Linked DNA regions of Sulfuricurvum kujiense DSM 16994. Each later gene encodes a partner of the first gene's protein in a complex. Links are inferred from orthologs where the notes say so. Each region holds a gene or a part of one and is shown on either strand. Other genes may lie near its edges.

Region 1 (5,079 bases):
GAATCTTGGGTGTTAAAGCGTTGTACAACTATCTCGTCAGCGAAGTACAGCAAGTTTACCGCCGTCAAGGGGTTAATATCGCCGACAAACACATCGAAGTTATCTTTACTCAGATGTTGCGTCAAATCAAAATTCTTCGCTCAGGCGATACGAAATTTATCGAGGGCGATGTTGTTTCTAAAGCTCAGTTCAAAGTGGAGAATGAAAAAATTCTTCGCCTTGGCGGAGAGCCTGCGATCGCTGAACCGTACCTTGTCGGTATTACCCGTGCTGCGGTTAGTGCTGACTCGATCATTTCAGCGGCATCGTTCCAAGACACCACAAAAGTCTTGACGGAAGCGGCAGTTTCAGCGAAAATCGATGACTTGACCGATCTTAAAGAGAACGTCATTATCGGTCGCACGATTCCGGTCGGTACCGGTATCTATAAAGACCGCAAAATGGTTTTCGGAGACTAAAAACTCCTTTTTTCTTTCCTGCTTCGGCGGGAAACCCTCTTTTCCACCTCTCTTACAAATTCCTTAAAATAAGCTATATTTAATCAAAAAATGGATACCATTGCGCGTTTATTAGTCCCCTCGTCATGAGCGGATTATATATTCTACTGGAACAATTCAACAAAGGAGATTGTGTGCCAACAATCAACCAACTTATTCGTAAAGAGCGACAAGCGGTAGTGAAAAAATCAAAATCACCCGCTTTGGTGTCATGCCCACAACGTCGTGGTGTATGTACTCGTGTATATACTACAACCCCTAAAAAACCGAACTCGGCGCTTCGTAAAGTTGCTAAAGTTCGTTTGACTTCAGGGTTTGAAGTTATTAGTTATATCGGTGGTGAGGGTCACAACTTGCAAGAGCACTCTATCGTTCTTGTTCGCGGCGGCCGTGTAAAAGACTTACCAGGGGTTAAATACCATATCGTACGTGGTGCTCTCGATACAGCGGGTGTTAAAGACCGTAAAGTATCTCGTTCTAAATACGGAACGAAAAAAGCTAAGGCTAAAAAATAATCAACTAGTCTGACAAGATTCGGTTTCTGATGACCGTATTTTGAGTAAATGAAACAACATTGAAGGAAACATTATGAGAAGAAGAAAAGCGCCCGTTCGCGAAATTATGCCTGACCCGGTTCATGGTTCAAAAGTATTGACGAAATTCATCAATAAAATCATGTGGGACGGTAAAAAAAGTACCGCTGAGAAAATCATGTACGGTGCATTGGATATCATGGGTTCACGTGGTGAAAAAACAGGTATCGAAGTATTCAACGCTGCGATTGAGAACATCAAACCAGTTATCGAAGTAAAAAGCCGCCGTGTGGGTGGAGCGACCTACCAAGTTCCAGTAGAAGTTCGTCCTGTACGCCAACTTTCTCTTGCTATCCGCTGGTTAACCGATGCGGCACGCAAACGTAACGAGCGCACTATGGCAGAGCGTTTGGCAAATGAATTATCAGATGCTGCAAACGACAAAGGTACAGCGTTCAAAAAGAAAGAAGATACTTACAAAATGGCAGAAGCGAACAAAGCGTTTGCTCACTATCGCTGGTAAGATTTTTCGTAATCATTTGATAGCCTTTTTAGGCTATCTTTCCCCACATTCAAAAACTCTTTAAGGGCTATTATCATGGCAAGATCCCATAAACTAGAAGACGTAAGAAACATCGGTATCGCCGCTCACATCGACGCGGGTAAAACGACAACAACTGAGCGTATCTTGTTCTACACCGGTGTATCACACAAAATCGGTGAGGTTCACGAAGGTGCTGCAACTATGGACTGGATGGAGCAAGAGCAAGAGCGTGGTATTACCATTACTTCTGCTGCGACAACTTGTGAATGGTTGGGCAAACAAATCAACATCATCGACACTCCGGGCCACGTTGACTTCACCATTGAAGTTGAGCGTTCTATGCGTGTACTTGACGGTGCAGTAGCGGTATTCTGTGCAGTTGGTGGGGTTCAGCCACAATCTGAAACAGTATGGCGTCAAGCAAACCGTTACGGTGTACCTCGTATGGTTTTCGTCAACAAAATGGACCGTATCGGTGCCGATTTCTACAACGTAGAAGATCAAATCCGTAACCGCTTAAAAGCAAACCCGGTACCTATCCAACTTCCAATCGGTGCGGAAGATCAATTTAAAGGGATCATCGATCTCGTTAAAATGAAAGCGATCCTTTGGGATGACGACGCTGCAATGGGTTCAAACTACCGTGAAGAAGAGATCCCTGCTGATTTGGTTGAAAAAGCAAACGACTATCGTGCACGCATGATGGAAGCGGCAGCTGAAGGTGACGATACTTTGATGGAGAAATTCTTCGAAGAGGGTGAACTTTCAAACGAAGAGATTATGCGCGGGATCAAAGCCGGATGTCTTAAAATGGAAATCATCCCTATGACATGCGGAACTGCGTTCAAAAACAAAGGGGTACAAACTCTTCTTGACGCGGTTGTTGATTACCTTCCGTCTCCATTGGAAGTTGCGGCGATCAAAGGTACTAAAGAGGACGACGAAGAGGTAGAAGTAGAAGTTGAATCACGTGATGATGCTCCGTTCGCCGGCCTTGCGTTCAAAATTATGACCGACCCGTTCGTAGGACAATTGACATTCGTACGTATGTACCGCGGTGTTCTTGAATCCGGTTCATATGCGATCAATACCATCAAAGGTAAAAAAGAGCGTATCGGACGTATCGTTAAAATGCATGCGAACAAACGTGAAGAGATCAAAGCGCTTTACGCAGGTGAAATCGGTGCGGTTGTAGGTCTCAAAGACACAACTACCGGAGATACTTTGTGTGATGAGAGCGATCGCATCGTTCTAGAGCGTATGCACTTCCCTGAACCGGTTATCTCGGTTGCGGTTGAGCCTAAAACAAAAGCGGACCAAGAAAAAATGGGTATCGCTCTTGCAAAACTCGCTGCGGAAGATCCATCGTTCCGTGTTCACACTGACGAAGAGACAGGACAAACAATCATCAGCGGTATGGGTGAGCTTCACCTAGAGATCCTTGTTGACCGTATGTTCCGTGAGTTCAAAGTTGAAGCGGAAGTCGGTGCACCTCAGGTTGCATACCGTGAATCTATCCGTAACGAAGTCAGCCAAGAGTACAAATATGCGAAACAATCGGGTGGACGCGGACAATTCGGTCACGTTTATATCCGCGTTAAGCCGGGCGTACCTGGAACAGGTTTCATTTTCCACAACGAAATCAAAGGTGGGGTTATTCCGAAAGAGTATATCCCTGCAGTTGAAAAAGGGTGTAAAGAAGCTATGCAAAAAGGTGTTCTTGCCGGTTATCCGATCGAGGACGTTGAAGTTGCATTGTATGACGGGTCTTACCATGAGGTTGACTCGAATGAGATGGCGTTTAAACTTGCTGCATCTATGGGATTCAAAGAGGCTGCGCGTAAAGCGAACCCGGCTATCCTTGAGCCTATGATGAAAGTTGAAGTTGAAGTTCCTGAAAACTTTATGGGTGACGTAATCGGTGACCTTAACCGCCGCCGCGGACAAGTTAACAACATGGGTGACCGTTCTGGTAACAAAATTGTTGACGCGTTCGTACCGTTGTCTGAAATGTTCGGTTACTCAACTGACCTTCGTTCAGCGACACAAGGACGTGCAAGTTACTCTATGGAATTCGATCACTACGAAGAAGTTCCACGTAACGTTGCCGACGAGATTATCAAAAAGCGTAACAGCTAAGATAGCTCTTCTCTCTTGCCCCTTCGGGGCATTTCCCTCCTATTTTATTTTTATCCCGTAAATTCTTTTTTCAAATTCGATCGATTCTGATCAAATGTGTTGTAGTCCGGAAAGTAAATATAAGCTATAATGAACGGATGAAAACACTCACATATTTTTTATCGCTTTTGATCTATTTGTCGTTTTTTACCAGTACGATAAGTGCGAAAGAGAGTGTGCGTATCGGAGTACTGGCTCATAAAAACTATGCATCTACCCACAGCATGTGGGATCTGACCGCTGAATATCTGAATGAAAAAATTCCGGAATACGATTTTCAAATCGTCCCGCTTCGTTTTGAAGAATTCCCCCCCTATTTACGAGATAAAAAGATCGATTTTGTCATCACCAATTCAGCTTATTACGTCGATTTGGAGAGCCGTTACGGAATTTCGAGAGTCGCAACACTTAAAAATAGAGGCTTTAACGGCAAAGTCCAAATGGAGTTCGGCGGCGTCATTTTTAAGCGTACGGTGAATAGGACGATTGATCAGGTCGAAGATATAAAAAATAAAAAATTTGCGGCGGTCAATGAGGAATCATTCGGCGGCTGGATAATGGCGCTGAGAGAGCTTAAAGAGAAAAATATCAATCAAAAGGACTTAAAAACAACCTTTTACGGTACCCATGAAGCGGTTGTCTACGCTGTCCGCGACGGGAAAGCCGAAGCCGGTACGGTGCGTACCGATACGTTAGAGAGGATGGCAAGTGAAGGGAAAATCAATATAAATGATTTTACTGTTTTAAATCAAAAGAACTATCCCGATTTTTATTATCAAGTAAGTACACGGCTCTATCCCGAATGGCCGATAGCAACGACGAAGCATACCTCAAGCGCTCTGGCAGAAAGGGTAGCCGTCGCCTTAATCTCAATGGGGGAAGAGTCCGAAGCCGCACGGGCGTCAAAGTCATTGGGATGGACGATACCGCTCGATTATCAAAGTATCCATGAATGCCTTAAAGAACTTGGAATGGGGCCGTATAAACATCTTAGAGAAGATGTGTTTTTGTATATTTTCGAAGAATACGGTACGTATATCATCATTGCGGGAATCTTTCTATTGCTCTCTTTTACGGTTACGCTGTACATAGCGAGAATCAATTCAAAATTAAATGATACGCAACAGGAACTGGAAACACTCAATAGCTCTTTGGAAGATAAAATCCGCGAAAAAACGCAGCATTTGTATGATAAAAGCATAAAACTCGAAGAAGCGTATCTCAACGAAAAATATTTACGAAGCATTTTGCGAACGGTAGCGGATGTCAATCAGATGCTGATTACGACACGCTCGGTGGATGAGCTGATTGACAAAGCGGCACTATG
Region 2 (4,012 bases), 260 kb from region 1 along the record:
CTTCATAAAAACCGGGGACGCTGAGACATCCTTCCTGATACAGGACGTTGCCCTTCGGATTGTGAATGACGGGGTTGATGATCTCCAAAAGATTCTCTTTGTGTTGGTTCCCTTCTTCATCGGGTATGCAGAGGATCAATACTCGAATAGGATTGGCGACTTGGATGGCCGCTAGCCCTATGCCGTTTGAAGCTATCATCGTCTCATACATATCGTCTAAAAAGCGATGAAGTAGTTCATCGAAGTTTACAACGGTTTGAGAACGTGCCTTGAGCTGTTTGTTCGGATAAGTGATAATGGGTAGAAGCATAAGGACCTTATTCGGTATCGTTACAGACCATATACCGAAGTTTTGAGTTATTATCAGCCGCATCCATAGCTGTAAGGGTGCAATCAAGAGTTTGATCTACCCCTTTTGTAGAGGTTAATTCGGCAATACCGATTGCAATGCGAAGCTGAATTTCCTGCTCTGCTAGGAAAAAATTGCTTGAGGAAACGAGATCAAAGAGACGTTCAGAAGCCCGTTTTGCACTTTCAATATCGGTATGTTTAAGAACCATAGCGAAAATACCTTCGCCGTAGTGAGCGACGATATCGCTGCGGCGGGATGTTTTTAGAAGAAGTCTCGCAACCGTACGGGTCATAAGTTGCTGCGCTTTTTCACTCTGAATGGTCTCTCCTGTCGATTTAGAAAGGCGCACGGTAATCAGAGAGCTTTTATGTTTGAACTCATCGATAAGATGGCGTTCCTGCTCCAGTTTGGTAATGAGGAATCGTTTGTTGTACACGCCGTATTGGTTATCGAAAATGGTTTCATTTTCGACTTGTTTGACGATGCTGGCTGTTTCATCGTAAATGGTTTTCATATGAGTGACTTGTTTTTTCAGGATCGAACTGAGTTTTCCTACATCACTCCCCAGAGATGAAATTAAATCATTTGCGCCGTTTAAAGAGGGGACGTTTTTCATCTCCTCTTTTTTATTTTCTAAAATTTTCTCCATTAAAGAGATATTTTTATACAGAGTCGCACTGAGTTGCAGGATGCTTTTAACGGATGAGAACCCTTGTTTCAATGTTTTTTCAAGCTCGATACTTTTTTCTTCGTGATTGTCTTCTTCAAGCTCCAGAATTGAACCGATTTGGCGGCGTAGACTCTCGCTTTTGTCTTCCAATATACGATCGAAATAGAGTCCGAAATTATTCGGGGTAGGGGGGAGGTTGTCAGATATGAGGGCATTAAGCACCTCTTTGGCAAAGATTTCAAGATCACTGGTAGGATTGTTCAGCGATCCGGCACTGATATAAGCATTCTCATCGCTGCCCTTTTGGGTAGCCTGCCGTTGGGAACGTTTGAGATCGCTGAGTGCTGCCATGGTCTACCTCTTACTTCTCTTCTTTTTCTTTTTGAACCAATACTTCGTCAATGATACCATAAGTTACCGCTTCTGCGGCTGACATAAAGTTATCTCTGTCTGTATCTTTTTCGAGTTTTTTGACGCTCTGGCCGCAATTTTTAGCCAAAATTTCATTCAATTCGGCTTTCATGCGTAAAATCTCTTTGGCTTGGATCTCGATATCGGTTGCCTGACCCTGCGCTCCGCCGAGAGGTTGATGGATCATAATGCGTGCATGCGGGAGGGCATAACGTTTGCCCTTAGTCCCCGAACTGAGCAAAAATGCCCCCATCGATGCCGCTTGGCCGATACAGATAGTACATACATCGGGACGGATGTAGTTCATGGTATCAAAAATCGCCATCCCCGAAGTGATGACACCGCCGGGAGAGTTGATGTAAAAATAGATATCTTTCGCAGGATCTTCCGCTTCCAAAAAAAGAAGCTGGGCTACGATAGATGAGGCTACCGGGTCATTAACTTCGCCGCTGAGCATAATGATACGGTCTTTGAGAAGACGTGAATAGATATCATATGAGCGCTCACCGCGCCCCGTTTTTTCAATGACGTAAGGGATATAGCTCATTATGCCTCTTTAATTTTATCGTTAAGCAATTTGCTCAACACGCGATCTTCGATCATCGCCATTTGAATCGCCGGAAGGTATCCTGATTCTTGGTAGTGTTTGTAAACGGCTGCAGGATCTTGACCCATTTGCATCGCTTCGAAGTAAATGGTTTGCATCAACTCTTGCTCATTAACGACAACGTTTTCCGCTTTTGCCAATGCATCGACGATAAACGTTGCTTTTACCGCGCGGCATGCGTCGTCACGGAATGTTTCGCGCATCGCTTTTACTTTTTCGGCATCGTTACGGAGCTCTTCAAGTTCCGCTTCGCTCATTTCGCGAGCTTTTTTGTTCAACGCCATATCCATCTCTTGTTCCACGATGAATTCAGGAAGATCGATGGCAAATGCACTTACGAATGTTTCCATCAAGGCCGGTTTGAGCTCGTCGTTATATTTAACGCTCATTGCTTCGGATTCTAGTTGTTCTTTTACTTTCTCTTTGAGCATTGCAACATTCGCATCGTCGTATCCAGGAAGCATTTTTTTCGCCAATTCGTCATTGATAACAACCGCTTCTTTCATTTGGATAGCGTTTACTTTAACTTTGAATTGTGCCGGTTTTCCCGCAAGTTTGGCTCCGCCGTAGTTTTCAGGGAAAGTAACGTCGATCGTTTTTTCGTCCCCTTTTTTCATTCCGATCACTTGATCTTCAAATCCCGGGATGAACTGGCCGCTTCCGAGGCGAAGAGAGAACCCTTCCGCTTTTCCCCCTTCGAACGCTTCGCCGTCCACAAACCCTTCGAAGTCGATCAACGCGGTATCTCCGCTTACCAGTGCACGATCTTCGTCAACATTGACTAACGGTGCCTGAGCCGATGCAAGCTCTTCGATACGTGCCGTAACTGCAGCATCGTCGATTGCCGGTTTGCTTACTTCAGGAACCATTGCCGCATAATCACCGAGTGTGATAGCCGGACGTGTCGCGATAACGACTTCTACGTTGATTCCGTTATCGTCTTTTTCAAACTTAGTGATATTCGGCTCACCAATCAATGAATCGGCTGCGATTGCCATCTCTTTAAGACCTGCGGTTAAAAGATCGCGTAATGCTTGTGCTTCGGCATCCTGAACCAGACGCTCACCGTATTGTTTTTTCACGGCACTGATCGGTGTTTTTCCTTTACGGAAACCGGCTACTTTAGCTTCTCTCGCGATTTGTTTCGCGATGCTTTCGATGTTGGCATCGATGGTTCCGCGTGTAATGGCCGCATTGATTTTAGCGTTAGCTGAGTCGATTTTATTGGTTGTAATTTGCATTGAATCCCTTTTGTTGACGTCTCTTATTTAGACTAAATGGTGGCAATATTATCCAAAAAGGATTAATAATACGCTGAATTAAAATAAAAGCAAAGAGATGATAAAGTAATAGTATTATTTAAAATGAGCGGGTACGGGATTGGATAACAACGAATTATTTATAAAAGCGGTTAAAACGATGATTGCCCATGTCGGTGAAGATGTCGAACGGGAGGGGCTTTTGAAAACTCCTGAGAGGGTTTTAAAAGCGTATGAATTCATGTTCGGCGGCTACAAAGAAGACCCGCAGTCGATTTTGAATTCGGCAATGTTCGAGTCGTCAAATGATGAGATGGTTCTGATCAAAGATATCGAGTTTTATTCGACGTGCGAACATCATTTGCTCCCGATTATCGGTCGTGCCCATGTCGCTTATATTCCCGATGGCAAAGTGGTGGGGCTTTCCAAAATCCCCCGTGTTGTGGATGTTTTTGCCCGTCGAATGCAGATTCAAGAACAGCTCACCGAACAGATCGCCGATGCGCTGATGCATGCGATCGCCCCTAAAGGGGTAGCGGTAGTCGTTCAGGCCCGCCATATGTGCATGGAGATGCGCGGAGTGGAGAAAATCAGTTCGACAACGACGTCGAGTGCCCTTCGCGGGTTGTTTAAACGTGATGAGAAAACACGGATGGAATTTTTCAGCCTCATCAACTCTTCCAGCGGGAACCGATACTAAACGATGCCGCTTA

The links.
Region 2: the proteins of rpsG (region 1) and tig are in contact, whole or in part, in a crystal structure (PDB 3GTY), measured with the Thermotoga maritima proteins. The link is inferred for Sulfuricurvum kujiense DSM 16994 from one-to-one orthologs. Residues at the interface, in WP_004081843.1 of Thermotoga maritima: Lys34, Lys52, Lys55, Glu59, Arg62, Gln63, Glu66, Asn67, Lys69, Val71, Arg95, Ala109, Lys110, Lys111, Gly112, Arg113, Pro114, Glu117, Glu121, Ile124, Ala125, Tyr127, Asn128, Asn129, Thr130, Gly131, Lys135, Asp139, Arg142, Met143; in WP_004081061.1 of Thermotoga maritima: Glu122, Val124, Val129, Leu130, Tyr133, Glu188, Gly259, Ile262, Tyr263, Glu266, Ser270, Glu273, Gln274, Glu277, Arg308, Gln311, Ile312, Ser315, Tyr316, Glu325, Arg329, Arg336, Leu363, Phe366, Trp367, Arg373, Leu377, Arg381, Leu384, Glu387.

The regions. Positions count from the first base shown.
Region 1 is NC_014762.1:2,288,161-2,293,239, reverse strand. Bases 1-2,819 are described here. They hold rpsG (30S ribosomal protein S7), read left to right. Parts: upstream 1-1,085; coding sequence 1,086-1,553; downstream 1,554-2,819. Other genes in these bases: fusA (elongation factor G), read left to right, coding at 1,629-2,819; rpsL (30S ribosomal protein S12), read left to right, coding at 632-1,012; rpoC (DNA-directed RNA polymerase subunit beta'), read left to right, coding at 1-458. Outside these bases: more of fusA, read left to right, coding at 2,820-3,713; SULKU_RS14585 (PhnD/SsuA/transferrin family substrate-binding protein), read left to right, coding at 3,851-5,079.
Region 2 is NC_014762.1:2,547,870-2,551,881, reverse strand. The notes cover bases 1,131-4,012. They hold tig (trigger factor), read right to left. Parts: upstream 3,282-4,012; coding sequence 1,980-3,281; downstream 1,131-1,979. Other genes in these bases: fliI (flagellar protein export ATPase FliI), read left to right, coding at 4,003-4,012; folE (GTP cyclohydrolase I FolE), read left to right, coding at 3,421-3,999; clpP (ATP-dependent Clp endopeptidase proteolytic subunit ClpP), read right to left, coding at 1,384-1,980; SULKU_RS12755 (diguanylate cyclase), read right to left, coding at 1,131-1,373. Also shown: def (peptide deformylase), read right to left, coding at 1-310; more of SULKU_RS12755, read right to left, coding at 318-1,130. UniProt on the Bacillus subtilis protein: Involved in protein export. Acts as a chaperone by maintaining the newly synthesized protein in an open conformation. Functions as a peptidyl-prolyl cis-trans isomerase.